Prochlorococcus marinus XMU1419: one gene and its partner. The main gene of each other region encodes a partner of the protein of the gene in region 2 in a complex. Links are inferred from orthologs where the notes say so. Each region holds a gene or a part of one and is shown on either strand. Other genes may lie near its edges.

Region 1 (8,288 bases), on a different replicon or contig from region 2:
TAGTTCCAATTGGCTCAGTGACTGGTAATGATGCTCCTATTGCAGCTGCAACGGGTTCATCAATCAAGTGTACTTCTCTAGCTCCTGCTAATCCAGCTTCTCTTACAGCTCTTCTCTCAACACTGGTCACTCCACTTGGAATACCAATAACTATTCTTGGGGCTACTATACCTTTACCCTCATTACATTTTTGAATAAATGTCTTTATCATTTGTTCTGCCGCATCAAAATCTGCTATGACCCCATCTCGTAGTGGTCTTACAGCTCTTATATTGCCAGGTGTTCTTCCTAGCATTAACTTTGCTTCTTTACCAACAGCCAATGGAATCCCTTCTTCTAAATCCATTGCTACTACTGAAGGCTCTTGTAAAACAACTCCCTTACCTGATACGTGTATAAGAGTATTGGCCGTTCCTAAATCTATGCCAATGTCTCTAGAAAATTTAAATCTGTTAAAAATCACAATAAGAATTCTTTTTTCTAAATAATATATCTATTTTTTGTTAAGCTCTCACAATTATCTTGTTTAGTTATGAATAGCACGCAAAACTTTAAGCAAAAACTAAAAAAATGAGTAGTATTAAAAAAAAATAATTATGGAAATTAACACTATTAATCTAGTTGGCAGAGCTGGAAGAGAACCAGACGTAAGATATTTTGAATCTGGTACAATCGTAGCAAATTTCACTATTGCAGTTAACAGAAGAAGTCGAGATGAGGAGCCAGACTGGTTTAATTTAGAAATATGGGGCAAACAAGCTCAAATAGCAGCAGATTATGTTAAAAAAGGATCTTTAATTGGCATTACAGGAAGTTTTAAAATTGACAGTTGGAAAGATAAAAATACTGGGGAAGATAGATACAAACCTGTAGTTAGAGTTGATAGATTGAACTTACTAGGCTCTCGAAAAGATTCTGAAAATAACCAATATACAAGTAGCAGTAATTCTAGTGAAATTCCTTTTTAGGCTTTATTTCTCTTAATAATTCTAATAAGTAACTTTATGAAAAAATATAAAAAAATTAAAACTAATATTGGCTTAACCACATATTTAATTTGATCCAAATAAGTTTCAATAACTGGATAATTTTCACCAAATAAATAACCGGCATAAGTTAGAATTACAACCCATATTAGGCTACCGAATGTAGTCCAAATCAAAAATTTTCTTAATGGCATAAGTTCTATTCCAGCAGGAACAGAAATTAAAGTTCTTATGCCTGGCACTAATCGACCCCAAAAAACTAAAGAGACCCCGTATTTTTCAAACCACCTTTTACTTTTAGCCAAATCATTCGAGGAAATTCCTAAATATTTCCCCTTTTTATCTAAAAAATTTGAAAGTTTTTTTTCATTTACTAATCTGCCTAAGTAATACCAAGGTAAAGATCCCAAGAGCGTTCCAAATAAGCCCCAGAAAACTAAAATAAAAAAATTTAATTTTTGTTGATAAACGAAAAACCCTCCTAATGGCATTATTATTTCCGACGGAATTGGGGGTATTACATTTTCTAAAAACATAGCCAAACAAATAGTAAGGTATGCAATTGTTGCATTTTTTTCGACAGCCAAACTTATAAAGTCAGGAATTGAAGTGAGAAAATTTTCCGGGATTAGATTCAAACTTAATATCTATACAATTCTGGTTTATAAGGTCCATCAACTGAAACGTTAATATAATCAGCCTGTTTTTTAGTTAACTTTGTTAGTTTTGCACCAATTTTATCTAAATGTAATCTAGCTACCATTTCATCTAAATGTTTTGGTAAAACATAGACCTCCTTAGCATATTGATCTGACTTATTGAAAAGTTCAATTTGAGCTAATACTTGATTAGTGAAAGAATTACTCATAACAAAACTTGGATGACCAGTAGCACAACCCAAGTTAACTAATCTACCTTCGGCTAAAAGAATAATTTTGTTTCCGCTCGGTAAAGTTATGTGATCAACCTGCGGCTTAATATTTTCCCAAGAATATTTTTTTAATGAAGCTACATCGATTTCATTATCAAAATGGCCGATATTACAAACTATGGCTTCGTCCTTCATCTTGACAAGATTTTCATGGGTAATTACCTGATAATTACCAGTGGCAGTAACAAATATGTCTATATCTTCGACAACATCATCTAACCTAACTACGCTATAACCTTCCATTGCCGCTTGTAGCGCGCAAATTGGATCAACTTCAGCAACTTTTACAATGGCACCAAGTCCTCTTAATGACTGAGCTGAGCCTTTACCTACATCACCAAATCCCATTACTAACGCAACTTTGCCCGCAATCATTACATCAGTCGCTCGCTTAATGCTATCAACTAAAGATTCCCGACAGCCATATAAATTGTCAAATTTGCTTTTTGTTACTGAATCATTAACATTTATAGCTGGAAATGGTAAAGCGTTTTGCTTTTGAAGTTGATAAAGTCTAGCAACACCAGTAGTAGTTTCTTCAGTAACACCAATAATTTTACTTTTGATTCTGGAATAGAAGCTGCCATCAATTTGCAACTTAGACTTAATAGAATTGAATAAAGCAATTTCTTCTTCATTATTAGGATTATCTAAAACAGACAAATCTTTTTCTGCTTTACTACCAAGTATCAATAGGCCTGTTGCATCACCTCCATCATCAAGAATCATATTTGGAGAATCTGAACCCCAATCAAGTATGTAGTGGGTGTACTGCCAATATTCATCAAGAGTCTCACCTTTCTTTGCATATACCGGAATCCCTTGATCAGCAATAGCTGCAGCCGCATGATCTTGGGTTGAAAAAATATTGCATGAAGCCCATTTAACTTGTGCGCCAAGATCAACAAGAGTTTCTATTAGTACAGCTGTCTGAATTGTCATATGTAAACTTCCAGCTATTTTTGCACCTTTGAGTGGCTTTTCGTTCTTGTATTTATCTCTGAGTGCCATTAATCCTGGCATCTCTGTTTCAGCGATTTTAATTTCTTTACGTCCAAAATTTGATAATGAAATATCAGAGATTACGAAACTAGGAACCGTTGTTTTAATTGAATTTGCGATAACCATATCTTGTAAATACCTTTTCTACTAAACTATATATGATTTTTGGGTAATTTTGTGTTTGTTGAGAACTTAAAAGAGACTTTAAATTTAGGGGAAAAACTCTCACAAAAATTAAATCCACAATCAATTGTTTTATTAAAGGGTCCAATTGGAGCAGGCAAAACTTCATTTGTACAAGGTATTGCCAGAGGTTTATCTATCTCTGAGGATATTACAAGCCCTACTTTTGCTTTATCGCATCACTATAGTTCGGGAAAAATTCCACTAATTCACCTTGATTTATACAGACTAGAACATAGTTCTTCAGCCAAAGAAGTTTTCTTTTCTGAAGAAGAAGAGGCATTACAAAGCGAAGCTATATTAGTTGTTGAATGGCCAGAATTAATAGAACCACTTATTAAAGATTTCTGGAAAATAGAAATTAGTTACGCTAAAAATTTCGGAAGACACTATGAAATAAGAGATCCTAAAAATTTTTTAACCTTTTCATAATCTGGTTGTTGCTCGATTGCACCTTCACCAAGACAAGTTAATAGTCCACAAACACTTGCGAAATTAACACAGTCTTGGATTGCTAATTCATTTAAAGGATAACCAGAAGAAATTAATTTTGAAATTAATCCAGCTAGAAAGGCGTCACCAGCACCAGTAGTATCGACAATTTTTTGTGAATCAGGAGTTTCTGTAGTGCCCTGAAATCCATTTATAAACCATTCAACAGGATTTTTTCCATCAGTTATTATTACATCTGGTCTTTCTGACATTTGTTGAGATATAAGCATTGAATTTTCGTTCTTAAAAAACAAAGTAGCTTCTTCCTTAGCAAGTTTTAAAACATGAGCATGATTTAAAAAATTTTTAATTAAATTCACTCGCGCTGTATTACTAATTTCTGATGAAAAATCCGAATAATCCCAAAAGACCTCTCTCCAATTTAAATCGATAATTACCTTAACTTCATATTTATTAGCAAGTTCAATAAGAAAAAAAATAGTCTCAGCAGAAACTTTAGATGAAATTATATTGGTTCCTGTAACTAAATATTTTGTTTCTAGAAATAATTTCTCCAAATTTGGAAGTTGATTTTCGATTAAGTTCTTACTAAGAGCTTCATCAGCAAAGTATGAATTAGATTTTGCTTCAAATCCTGAAAAAAAACGATCTCCAAATTGATCTCGATCGACATTAACGATCCGAGTAGAAGCATCATTATCCAATTGTAAAAAATCTGAGTTAACCTCCAATTCTTTAAATTGCTTAATAAATTTTTTTCCATAATCATCTTTTCCTAAACGTCCAATAAATGTAGAATCTATTTCTAATTTTTTTAATGCACAAGAAACATTAGCCGGTGCGCCACCCAAAAAATCTGTATATCCTTGATTTGACTTATTACGGATCCTGTCTATTAAAGCCTCTCCAATACATACAACTTTATTCTTTTCCATAAGATGAAACCCTTTTTTCTTATCTAAGAATAATTAATCAATAACAAATATTTTTTTTTTGAATTAAAGTTTAATTAATATCTTATTCGCAGTGTATTTTAATAAATCTGAAATTTGGAAATGGAAAAATTGGGACATTTCATGGTCTTTATCAAAAAAATCTTCTGACGAAAATAACATTACTATTTTATTAGTACATGGATTTGGAGCATCTAAGAAACATTGGAGACACAATCAAAATTTTCTTGGACAATTTTTTAATTGCTACGCAATTGACCTCATAGGATTCGGAGAAAGCAGTCAGCCCATTGCCCTATTAAATTACGAAGCTTATAAACAAAATTCAATTAAATATTCATTTGATTTATGGAGTAATCAAATTACAAAATTTTGTTCAGAGATAATAAAATCTCCCGTTTACTTAGTAGGAAACTCAATTGGAGGGGTTATTTCATTAAAAGCTGCTGAAATTCTCAAAAATAATTGTAAAGGTGTCATTTTGATTGATTGTGCTCAAAGAACTATGGATGATAAACGCTTGAAAAAAGGTGATATTTTAATGAATTTACTCAGGCCTGTATTAAAAACAGTCGTCAGACAAAGGTTAATTAGTAATACACTGTTTACGAGAGCAGCTAATCCAAAAGTTATAAAAAAAATCCTTGAACAAGCTTACCCCTCCGGAAAAAATATTGATGAAGAATTAATTGAAATACTTTATAAACCCGCTAAACGGGAAAACTCTAAAGAAGCATTTCGTGGATTTATCAACCTATTTGATGACTATCTTGCTACAGACCTTTTTGATAAAATTAATATTCCAATACAACTAATTTGGGGAGAGAAAGATCCCTGGGAATCTTTGAGCGAAGCAAAAGCTTGGAAGAAAAACTATGAAAATATCACAAGGTTAGATGTAATTAAGGGTGCTGGTCATTGTCCCCACGATGAAGAACCTGAACAAACGAATAAATTAATCTGTGAATTTATTCAAGAAACGAAATAGGCCTCTACATTATCACTAAGCCTTCTCAAACCTCTTAATCCATCTCTTTCAAGGTTTCTTACACGATCCCTACTTATTCCAAGTACCCTTCCTATACCTGTAAGAGACATTGGCTCATCACCATCCATACCGTATCTCATTCTTAAAACCCTGCATTGCAAATCTGGAAGTTGATGCAAAAGAGAATGAAGATCACCTCTCATGCAATCCATCTCTATTTGTTCATCTGGTAAATCCTCTCCTCCTGCCAATAAATCTAATAAAACAGTGTCTTCACCATCACCAACTTTTGTCTCAAGACTTACTGGCTGTCCAGCTTTGCACATTAAATCTTTAACATCATCTTCTGGAAGTTCTACATATTTAGCAAGTTCACTTACGGTTGGAGTTCTAGACATTTCTTGACTCAACTCTCTTTGACCTTTTTTCAACTTGTTCAACATTTCAGTGATGTGAATTGGAAGCCTTATAGCCCTACTTTTTTCAGCAATTGCTCTAGTGATTCCCTGTCTAATCCACCAATAGGCGTATGTAGAAAATTTATAGCCTCTAGCTGGATCAAATTTTTCAACCCCTCTAACCAACCCTATTGTTCCCTCCTGAATTAAGTCTAATAATTCCATATTTCTTTTAGTATATTTTTTTGCAACACTTACTACTAATCTCAAATTAGCTGCAACCATTCTTTCTTTAGCACGCTGTCCAGCTCTCAGCCTTTTCTTTATTTGGGAGGAAGAAAGATTTAGTTTTTTTGCTAATTCATCAATGTTTGGCTTATCACCAGTTAATTCAATTATTTCAAGTTCTGCCCTTTCTACTTGAACGTATTCTTGAACTTGTCTACCAAGAGTAATTTCTTGTTCATGAGATAGTAATGGAACTCTTCCAATATCTCTTAAATATGAACGAACTAGATCTACATCATTGCTAGCTTTTAAATTTGAAATTGATGCTAATTTATTCTCGCTTATTGTTTCAGTAGACATGAAATAAGGATGATGTTTTGTAAACAATACCATTAAGAATTGTAAAGTTAAACAAAAAAATCCACATTTTCACAAAAATGAGAATAAATACCTAGTTAAATCTATATAAATTTCGAAGCTAATAGCCATTTTGCAGTACTTAAATAAATAAATACACCTGCTATGTCAGTTACTGTTGTTATAAAGGGAGATGACATTAAAGCTGGGTCCAATCTCATTTTGTCAAATAACAAAGGAAGAATAGCTCCAGTGGTAGCTGCCAATGTAGTTATAGAAATAAGACTTATGCCCACGGCAGCTGCTATTAAAGGCCCCTCTCCTTGCCACCAAGCAAAAGGAAGCACAACTAGCATCATCAAGATTCCTAAAAGAGCGCCTGTTATTGACTCTCTAACTACTGCCTTAATGGCACCAAGAGACTTTAATTTTTGAGTACTTAAACCTCTAATTACAACAGTCGAGCTTTGAGCACCAACATTTCCCCCAGTACCTATTAGCAATGGAATAAATGCAGCTAGTAAAACTATTTCTTTTAATATTTGATCATTCATTGCAATAACTTTTGTAGTTAAACCATTTGCAAGAACTAAAATTAATAACCAAAGAATTCGTCGTCGAGTTATCGTGAATAAACTACTTTGAAAATAATCATCCTCATCACTAGGCTGTATAGCACCCGCTGCATAAATATCTCGAGTTGCTTCCTGTTCCATGACATCAATTAAATCATCAACAGTTACTATTCCGACAAGTCTTTTTTCTTTATCAACAACTGGAAGGGCTAAAAAATCATATCTTTGTATTGCTCGTGCGACTTCTTCTTGATTAGTATTGGTTGAAATATTAACTACATCTTTTGTCATTACATCTCCTATAGGTTTGGCAGGATCAGCTGTCACAAGGTCTCTAAGAGAAAGAATTCCTGTTAAATGTCTTTCTTTATCCGTTACATATAAGCTATAAATAGTTTCTGTAAATGGAGCTCTTTTTCTCACCAAAGATAGAGCTTCAGCCGCTGTTTGCATCTCTTTAAGATCTATAAATTCAGTAGTCATTAATCTTCCAGCAGTTTCTGGCTCATATCCAAGTAATTCAGCTGTTACTTTTCTTTCACCAGGACTAAGTGCAGATAAAAATTTTCGTACAACTTTTGCAGGTAACTCATCAAAAAGTTGCACCCTATCGTCAGGTGACATTTTTTCTACAATTTCTAGAACTTCTCCCGAACGAAGTCTGTCTAATAAAGTTTGCTGAACTATTGGATCTAAATATTCATAAACTTCAATTGCCTCATTTTTCTTTAACAATCGGAATGCCAATGCTTGCAGTATTAATGGAAGACTTCCAATAGCATCAGCAATATCGACAGGCTGGGAAGGCTCAAGAAGTAACTTTGCTTCATCATAATTTCCTGCTACTAGTAATTCTTCAAGTTGAATAGTAATTTTTTCTCTATTACTTATTTCTGAAGAAAAGGATCTAATCGATTCAAGTCTACTCTCATTCATTGATATAATTCCTAGTCAAGGTCTTAACAACATTATAAGAAATCTAAGTAATTTTTCTACTGATCCAAAACCCACAAATCATTATAAATAAATTAGTGATGATTATTAAATTAAAAAATATTATGAATTTTATCCATTCTCCTTGATGAAGAATTTCATATAAAAGAAATACGAATCCAGTGAAAGAAGTAAAACAAGAAAAAAAACCAGTTAATAAAATTTTTTTACTTAAGTCATTTAATCTTTTTCTAATTATAAAACCAAAGAAAAATGATCCAACTAGTGAAATAATTAAGTT
Region 2 (8,342 bases):
AATACTTTCACTTGATGAGATATCAAAAATTTTTGAATTATCAGATATAAATAAATCTGGAGCTAAATTCAGTTGGGAAAAACTTAACTGGATTAATTCTCAATACATAAAAAAAATGGAATCAGTGAAGTTAAGTAAGATCATTTGTAAATACTGGGAAAAAATGGAGTGGGAACCTCCATCCCAGGAGTGGGCTTTAAAATTAGTAGTTTTAATTAAAGACTCAATGACTATTTTAAAAGACGCCATTGATCAATCAAAACCATTTTTCTTATTACCTCCAATTCAAAAAGAGGGTCAAGATTTTCTCGAAAACGTTGATAGTAAAGTATCTCTAAAACTTATCTTAAATTATTTAATTGAGAGGAATAATGTAAAACTAAACAAAGAGAACGCAAAAGAAATAATAAACGATATTTCAAAAATGCATAATATTAAAAAAGGGATTTTAATGAAATCATTAAGAGTAGCCTTTTTTGGTTCTCTCAGTGGGCCAGATTTAATTCAAAGTTGGGAACTTTTCTCAGAGAGTAAAAGTGATATCACAAGAATTGAAAGATGTATTAAATAAATCTAATTTTTTTGACCTAATTCTAGCCGATTCGCCAAAGGTTTAGCAGTAAGACCTTGGATTCCTACTGTCATTAATATAGTAAGAAACACCAAACCTTGAAGTCGTCCAGCTCCAAGGATGCCAGCCTGTTCTAATCTGATAGAAAAAAGAGAGGCTACCGCTGCAGTAACAATACCTCTTGGGGCTAACCAGGCTAAAAATACTTTTTCTTTTAATCCTAATTCTCTTCCCATTGTTGCTATCCAGATAGAAATAGGACGAACAATTACCATCAACATAAAAACGCAAACAACCCCTCCCCAGCCTAGGGGACTCAATTCACCCCAAGAAACATCAGCGGCCAAGAGAGGGAAAAGAACTGTTATTGCTAATTGTGCTAATTCGCTTATTAGATTATCCAACTTCTCCTTATCTATTACTTCTCTTTTGCCCACAATAAAACCTGCCGCTACAGAAGCAGGTAGACCTGACTCTGGTAGAAAATATTCACAAATTCCATATACAAGAAAAATAAATCCTAGAGTGACTTGAAGCTCTACACCAAATGAGGCTTCATTTTTTATTTTTTTTAAGATTTCTGATAGTAACCATCCTGCACTTAATCCAATTAAAACTCCTCCTCCTAATCTTTGCATCAATGCAATAAATACTTCGTTAATCCCACGTAGGTCTCCTAAAGTTAGTTCTAAAAGTAATAATGCTAGTACTGCACCAATTGGTTCGAGTAATAAACCTTCAGCTTTCAAAACTTCCGAAAGAGGGGAAGCTAATTTTATTTGTTCAACCAAAGGAGAGACAACAGTTGGTCCAGTAGCTAGAACTATGGCACTATAAATTCCTGCAACTTGCCATGAAAGACCAGCCAACCAATGAGAAATAAAAATTCCAGCTGATAATGAAATAAATAGCCTTATCAATGAAATTTTCAAAACAGTATTTCTTATATTCCCCTCAGGCAGTTTTAAATTTAGTCCTCCTTCGAATAGAACTAAACAGACTAAAAGTCCGACAATAGTTTCAAGCCCTTGCCCAAGATCTAAAGGCTCAACCAGTCCTAAACCTGATCTTCCAATAAATAATCCAGAAAGCAATAGAATAACGACACTTGGAAATCCTGTAATAGAAGAAAATAATCGAGCACAAGCACCTGCAAATACTGTTATTCCCCAGAGTAATCCAAGCCTTTCGGGCGTCATATAATCTTTTTAAAAATAAAACTATCGATTAATTTGATTAAATCAATAATCTCATAGCAAGTCCATTAAAGACAATAATTTTTAATTTAATTAATCAACTTAACTAAACAAAATTTTTGTAATTTTTTAGACTGCCTAACAGTTAAGGCAAAGGAACCTTTGTTATGAAAACTGACTAATTAAAGCAAAAATAATAAATATAATACCTATACCGATAGTTGCCATCCTTCCATTCCATATTTCTGCTTGCGGAGTAAAACCTCTTTTCCATAAATTCAGTTCCTTTTTATCAACTAAATTTTTTGTTTCTTTAATCTCAATTTTAGGTTGCTTATTCATTAGAGTCAGAAAGGAGGATTTTCTCCATATAGGGTGTGTGCTTGTTCAATTGATAGTCTTCCTGATACACCTAGTTTAAGAGAACTTAAATGATCCTTAAATTTAATTCTGAACAACGCTGCTGCTCCAATCATCGCTGCATTATCTGTACAAAGATTGAGAGGAGCTAGATGAACTTTAATAGATTTTTTACTTGCTTCATTAATCATCATTTTTCTTAATGTATTATTTGCAGCCACACCACCAACCACAACAATATTATCCAAGCCATGATCAATAGCACATCTTATTGTTCTCTCTACTAATACCTCCGCCACAACTCTCTCAAAACTTGCAGCTATATCAGGAACTGGGACGGTATTTCCATCTAAATTTATTTTCTCAACCAATCTTAATACTGCAGTTTTTAGACCACTAAAAGAAAAATCATATTTAAGAAACCCACCCTTTCTATCTGAAATCCTACATTTTGGTAAATTAAATTTCAAAGGGTCCCCATTTTTAGCAATCTTTTCAATTGCTGGCCCTCCCGGATAACTAAGACCTAATAATCTCCCGACCTTATCAAAGGCTTCTCCAGCAGCATCATCAAAACTCTTTCCAAGTCTTCGCATTATCCTTCTCTCATCAACCTTTATCAATTCTGTATGTCCACCACTAACGAGTAATGTAAGAAAAGATTTTTTTGGATAGTTTTCTGAAAATAGAATAGAAGATAAATGCCCCTCCAAATGATGAATTCCCAAAAATGGCTTGGAATATAACATGCAAAGTGATCTCGCAGTAATAGAACCAACTCTTAAACACCCAACTAATCCGGGGGCTACAGTGGATGCAATATAGTCAATTTCATCAATTTTAATTTTTGATTCTTTTAATGCCTTTTCTAAAACAAAAGGTAATAACTCTAGGTGTTTTCTAGCTGCTAGTTCAGGAACAACTCCCCCCCATTTTGAATGATCTTCAATTTGAGATGCAATGATGTTTGAATGTATTTCAAAAGTATCGCCAAAATTAGAAACTATTGAGACAGATGTCTCATCACAACTTGTTTCAATAGCTAAAACTTTATGCATATTTGAATCAACTTGTTCTATTTTAGTATTAATTTCTTTCTAAACACATTATAAGGAATTAAAGATTGCAACTTATGAAATTCTTTTTCTCAATCATTACATCAGTTTTTCTGTTTCTAGGAATTACTCCAATTGCTCTAGCGGCTAATGGACCGGCATTAAACGCAGACAGAGCAAGCACTGAATTTACAGCTTCAGCCCTCACGTTATGCTCTGAAAACCCTAAATTCATTGAGAGAGCAAGTTCTGCAACAACACAAAAAGACATCGCAAGATTCGAAAGGTACGGGAAAGCATCATGCGGAGATGACGGTCTTCCACATTTAATTATTGGACCTCCACTTGAGCCATGGGGAGCTCTTTTAAATAGAGGTCATGAAGGCGATTTACTTATACCAGGAGTTTTGTTTATTTATATTGCAGGAATAATAGGCTGGTCAGGAAGAGAGTATTTGATTGAATCAAAAAAGACCAAAAATCCTGCAGATCTTGAGATCATTATTGATCTAGACTTGGCTAGAAAATGTCTTGTAAAAGGTGCACAATGGCCTCTACTTGCTAATAAACAAGGCAGGAATGGTGATTTAAGAGAAAAAGATAACAATATTACACTTAACGGTCCTCGTTAATTTTCTTTAAAAAAACTTTCATAAAATCAAATGTTTAAAATTCTAAACACAAAATTTGTTCGATCTGCACCCGTAGTTGCGGCGATCTGGCTTAGCCTTACGGCTGGAATAATTATTGAATTTAATAGGTTTTTCCCAGACTTGTTATTCCATCCAATGAGCTGAGAAAATACATAGATAAAATAATCAAGTTTGTATTAACTTGATTATTTTTTTCGCAGTTTCATCAACATTATGATTTGTAAATGCAAAATCAAATTCATTTGATTCTGAAATTTCATAATTAGCTCTTAAGAGTCTTTTTTTAATTGACTCTTCTTTTTCTGTACCTCTATTTCTTATCCTTCTCTCTAACTCTGCTTTGTCAGGAGGGAGTAAAAAAATTGAAATAGACTCAGGAAACTTTTCTTTGATTTGCTTTGCACCCTCGACTTCAATTTCAAGAAATACGGTGAATCCTTTTTTGATTTTCTCATTTACAGAGGATAAAGGAGTTCCATAGTAGTTTCCAGCGAATTGAGCCCATTCGAGAAAAAGGTTTTGTTCAATCATTTCTTTAAACTTTTTTTTACTCAAAAAGTAATAATTTTCTCCTTCCTTTTCTCCCTCTCTAGGTTCTCTAGTAGTTGCAGATATTGAAAGCCAAATATTTTTATCTTTACCTAATATTTCTTTAACTACAGTTCCTTTTCCCACACCGCTAGGGCCAGTAAGTATAAAGAGTTTTTTTAGATTTTTCATATTAAATTTTTTACAGTAAAATAAAATTCTTGAGAATTAAAAAAAGAAATAATGCAAAAAGGGGTGCCTCAAATAATGGATATTACATCGATTAGATCTGTGTTGCATTATTTATCAACAAATATTTTACCTACAAAGTTTGAAACTGCCCAGCAACCAGAGCCTAATACTATTCAATTATGTTTCAGAGGAGTTGATTCTCAAACTTGGTTAGAGGTTTCATGGAATGGTGACTCTCCCAGAATACTAAAGATAAACAAGCCGGAAAAGATTGGGAGTGAAAGCACACTCTCTAAACAAATAAGATACGGATTAAAATATATGGCTTTAATTTCGATTAATCAAGATGATTTCGAAAGAGTCATAAAATTTGGTTTTGCAAAAAAGCCAGGAGATGAAATTAGTAAGTATTTAATTTTTGAGTTAATGGGAAAACATAGTAATATTTTTTATTTGGATAATAAACATAAAATTATCGCAGTTGGTAAACAAATTAAATCAAATCAATCTAGTTTTAGAACAATTTCAACAGGATCAATTTATTCTGACCCTCCAGTAAATCTTAAAAAACGACCTACAGAAGAGGAGTCTTTTCAATCATGGAAAGATTCAATTTCAACAGTACCTGAGTCTTTGAAATGTTGTTTAATAAATACCTATCAAGGAGTAAGCCCTATCCTTACGAAACAATTAGAGAAATTTAGTAATACTAACGACTCGGAAATAATGGAAAAAAATATTAATTTTATTAGCAATGAAAACTTAAAGGAGATATTTAAAAGTTGGAAAATATGGATAAGTAGATTTAAAAACAAAAACTTTAATTTTTCGATATTTAATAATTATTTTTATTCCGTTTGGTTTTTAGATAAAGAAATTAACTGTGAAAATAAAATTGATTTATGCACCGGTTTAGAAAATTATTATGATCGTCATTTAAAACAAAGGAAACTTGAATTATTAGTAAAGAAAATTGAAGGGATAATTTTCAAACAAGCAAATAATGAGAAAAAAAATTTAAATATTCAATATGATCTCCTATCAAAGTCAGAAAACTACAAAATATATAAAGAAAAAGCTGACAAGATATTCGCAACAAATGAGATCAACAAAAAAGATATTATCAGAGGACAAAAACTATATAAAAAATCAAAAAAACTAAAAAGATCTAGAGAATTAATACAAGAAAGATTAAATATTTACAAAACCAATATAGATAGATTAGATGAATTCAATACACTTCTAGAAAATCTAAATTCTTTGAATCATGAAAAACTAATTGTGAAAATTAAACTATTAGAAGAAATTATAGAAGAAATTTGTAATGAGTTTAAAATTAATATAAAGAGGCAAAGAGAAGATAAGAAAAGTTCATCTAAGATACAATCTGCACCTATGCAAGTTAATACTCCTACTGGATTGAAGCTCCAGATAGGAAGAAATATGAGGCAAAATGATTTAATAAGTTTTAAGTTTTCCAAAAAAGGCGATCTTTGGTTTCACGCGCAGGAATCACCAGGTAGTCATGTAGTTTTAAAGTCTTCTTCTCAAGAAGCATCTGAACAAGATGTTCAAATAGCTGCAGATTTAGCTGCTTTATTTAGTAAGGCAAAAAGGAATATCAAAGTTCCAATTAATTTAGTAAAGATTAAAGAATTGCAAAAAATAAAAAAAGGAGGACCGGGATGCGTTTCCTTTAAAAATGTAGAAATTATTTGGGGAAATCCTACAAGAGGAGAAGATTACATTAAAAAAAATCTTAAAACTGTAATTTAGTTTATAATAAAAAAAATTTTTAAATATAAATGTTTGATTTTCTTTTGGGTACTCATGAATTTTTAGGGAATCATAGTTTTCCAGAATTTATTGTTGGATATCTTTTTGGCGCTGCATTAATAATTGGAGCTCCTACTGTTTTCTTATTACTTGCCTTCGTAAGTGCTTTGATGAAAACAAATGGGAAAATGGGTGGGTATAGAGAATATGAAACTTATGGCGAATCATCATTAAATGATGCCCCTCCTTTTTTATTACCAGATCCAACTAATCCTAAATTGAGCAAATAATAGAATTTATAAAAAATTGGAGTTCGGTGTGGTCAATTTTAAACCTTTTTCTTACAAAATCTTTATCAAAAAATAATGAAAGGTAATGATGTGAGTAAGAATCAATTATCAGATTCAATGACTTTTAGTGATCATTTAGAGGAGCTTCGTCAAAGGATACTTAACTCAATTTACTCAATACTTATTTCAATATTCTTTAGTTTTCTAATCATAAAGCCATTAATATCTTTTTTAGAAATTCCAGCTAGTGATATCCATTTACTACAACTTGCTCCAGGAGAATTTTTATTTGTCGCTATTAAAGTTGCAGGTTACAGCGGATTAATAGTTTCTATGCCATATATTTTTTATCAAATAATACTATTTATTTCTCCTGGTTTAACAAAAAAAGAAAAAAGCCTAATCTTGCCTGCAGTTTTTGGTTCAGGTCTTCTATTTTTCTTGGGATTAATTTTTTCATGGTGGATATTAGTTCCTGCAGCTATAAATTTCTTTATTTCTTTCGGTGCTGATATTGTTGAACCAACTTGGTCTATAGAAAGATATTTTGATTTTGTTCTATTACTAATGTCGAGCACTGCAATAGCTTTTCAATTGCCAGTACTACAATTTATTCTTGGTTCTCTTGGAATAATCACAACAGAAAAAATGATTTCGAATTGGAAGATAGTTGTAATCTCCTCTGCAATCTTATCTGCAGTAATTACCCCTTCAACAGACCCATTGACAATGTCGTTGCTATCTATATCGATTGTGTTTTTATTCTTTGTGGGTACTGGATTAACTTACTTATCAGAAAATCTTAAGTCAAAAACTCTTTCATCTTCTCATTAACATTTAATTGCAAGCTAACAGCTCTTCCTAACCTTGGCTTAGCATTGACTTTCTTTAGCCATTGCCTTACTTCCTCTGAATATCCACATCTATTTAAAATTTCGATTTTATCCGCTATCGATTTTTTGTATTCATCTTCACTTAAAGGAAATGATTCCTGTCCAAGGAATCCCCACATCATTTGAAAATAGACAAAATTTCCTCTTCTAAAGAGCCTAAAATCATATTTTTTCCCCCAGCGATGAATCAAATAATGGATAACTTCATCTACTAGTAATGGGTTCATTTAAATCAATTAATTAAGACTTCCTAAATTTTTACTTTAAATTATTAAAAGTCCTATCTATTTGCAACAGAAATTGAACAATTTGATCCATAATAACTAATAAATAACAGAACCAAGTAGCGAATGACTCAATTAAGTTCCAATGATGTCCCTTCAATGGGTCGAAGGCAATTTATGAATCTTCTTACATTTGGTACTGCAACTGGTGTAGCTTTAGGAGCACTTTACCCCGTAGCAAATTATTTCATGCCCTTAAGAGCAGGTGGTGGTGGTGGTGGAACTTCTGCTAAAGATGAATTAGGGAATCCAATAACTAAGACAGGTTGGTTAGCTACCCATCAAGCAGGTGACAGAAGTCTAGTACAGGGTTTAAAAGGAGATCCAACTTATTTAATAGTTAATGAGGGTGGGGAAATAGGAGAATTTGGTTTAAATGCAATTTGTACCCATTTAGGTTGCGTTGTCCCATGGGATAGTGGTGCCAATAAATTTATATGTCCTTGTCATGGCAGTCAGTACGATACAAATGGGAAGGTAGTCAGAGGGCCTGCTCCTTTATCTTTAGCACTAGCTCATGTCGATATTGATGATGATGATGTAT

Evidence for each region.
Region 1: the proteins of tsaD (region 2) and tsaE are in contact, whole or in part, in a crystal structure (PDB 6N9A), measured with the Thermotoga maritima proteins. The link is inferred for Prochlorococcus marinus XMU1419 from one-to-one orthologs. Residues at the interface, in WP_004082750.1 of Thermotoga maritima: Cys10, Asp11, Arg49, His50, Leu82, Gly84, Gly135, Gly136, Glu154, Thr155, Leu156, Asp157, Asp158, Ser159, Glu162, Asp165, Lys166, Arg169, Leu170, Tyr175, Lys213, Thr214, Leu217, Tyr218, Gln221, Arg222, Asn324; in WP_004082108.1 of Thermotoga maritima: Leu37, Gly38, Lys46, Lys57, Val59, Lys60, Ser61, Thr63, Phe64, Thr65, Leu66, Met67, Val69, Pro71, Tyr82, Arg83, Leu84, Asp86, Asp88, Phe89, Asp93, Ile128, Asp130, Glu131, Arg134.

What each region holds. Positions count from the first base shown.
Region 1 is NZ_JAAORO010000003.1:490,668-498,955, forward strand. What follows is about bases 1,894-4,815. They hold tsaE (tRNA (adenosine(37)-N6)-threonylcarbamoyltransferase complex ATPase subunit type 1 TsaE), read left to right. Parts: upstream 1,894-3,096; coding sequence 3,097-3,534; downstream 3,535-4,815. Other genes in these bases: ahcY (adenosylhomocysteinase), read right to left, coding at 1,894-3,045; HA151_RS08835 (carbohydrate kinase family protein), read right to left, coding at 3,492-4,490; HA151_RS08840 (alpha/beta fold hydrolase), read left to right, coding at 4,582-4,815. In the rest of the region: HA151_RS08810 (rod shape-determining protein), read right to left, coding at 1-463; HA151_RS08815 (single-stranded DNA-binding protein), read left to right, coding at 597-968; HA151_RS08820 (DedA family protein), read right to left, coding at 965-1,624; more of ahcY, read right to left, coding at 1,627-1,893; more of HA151_RS08840, read left to right, coding at 4,816-5,496; HA151_RS08845 (RpoD/SigA family RNA polymerase sigma factor), read right to left, coding at 5,481-6,482; mgtE (magnesium transporter), read right to left, coding at 6,584-7,990; HA151_RS09385 (CrcB family protein), read right to left, coding at 8,034-8,288. UniProt on the Escherichia coli protein: Required for the formation of a threonylcarbamoyl group on adenosine at position 37 (t(6)A37) in tRNAs that read codons beginning with adenine.
Region 2 is NZ_JAAORO010000001.1:427,554-435,895, reverse strand. The notes cover bases 1,151-4,126. They hold tsaD (tRNA (adenosine(37)-N6)-threonylcarbamoyltransferase complex transferase subunit TsaD), read right to left. Parts: upstream 3,186-4,126; coding sequence 2,115-3,185; downstream 1,151-2,114. Other genes in these bases: gmk (guanylate kinase), read right to left, coding at 4,001-4,126; psaJ (photosystem I reaction center subunit IX), read left to right, coding at 3,845-3,979; HA151_RS02460 (Photosystem I reaction center subunit III), read left to right, coding at 3,260-3,814; HA151_RS02470 (high light inducible protein), read right to left, coding at 1,933-2,109; HA151_RS02475 (cation:proton antiporter), read right to left, coding at 1,151-1,770. Also shown: gltX (glutamate--tRNA ligase), read left to right, coding at 1-571; more of HA151_RS02475, read right to left, coding at 574-1,150; more of gmk, read right to left, coding at 4,127-4,555; HA151_RS02445 (NFACT RNA binding domain-containing protein), read left to right, coding at 4,631-6,331; HA151_RS02440 (hypothetical protein), read left to right, coding at 6,361-6,621; twin-arginine translocase subunit TatC, read left to right, coding at 6,697-7,455; HA151_RS02430 (DUF3067 family protein), read right to left, coding at 7,424-7,741; petC (cytochrome b6-f complex iron-sulfur subunit), read left to right, coding at 7,865-8,342.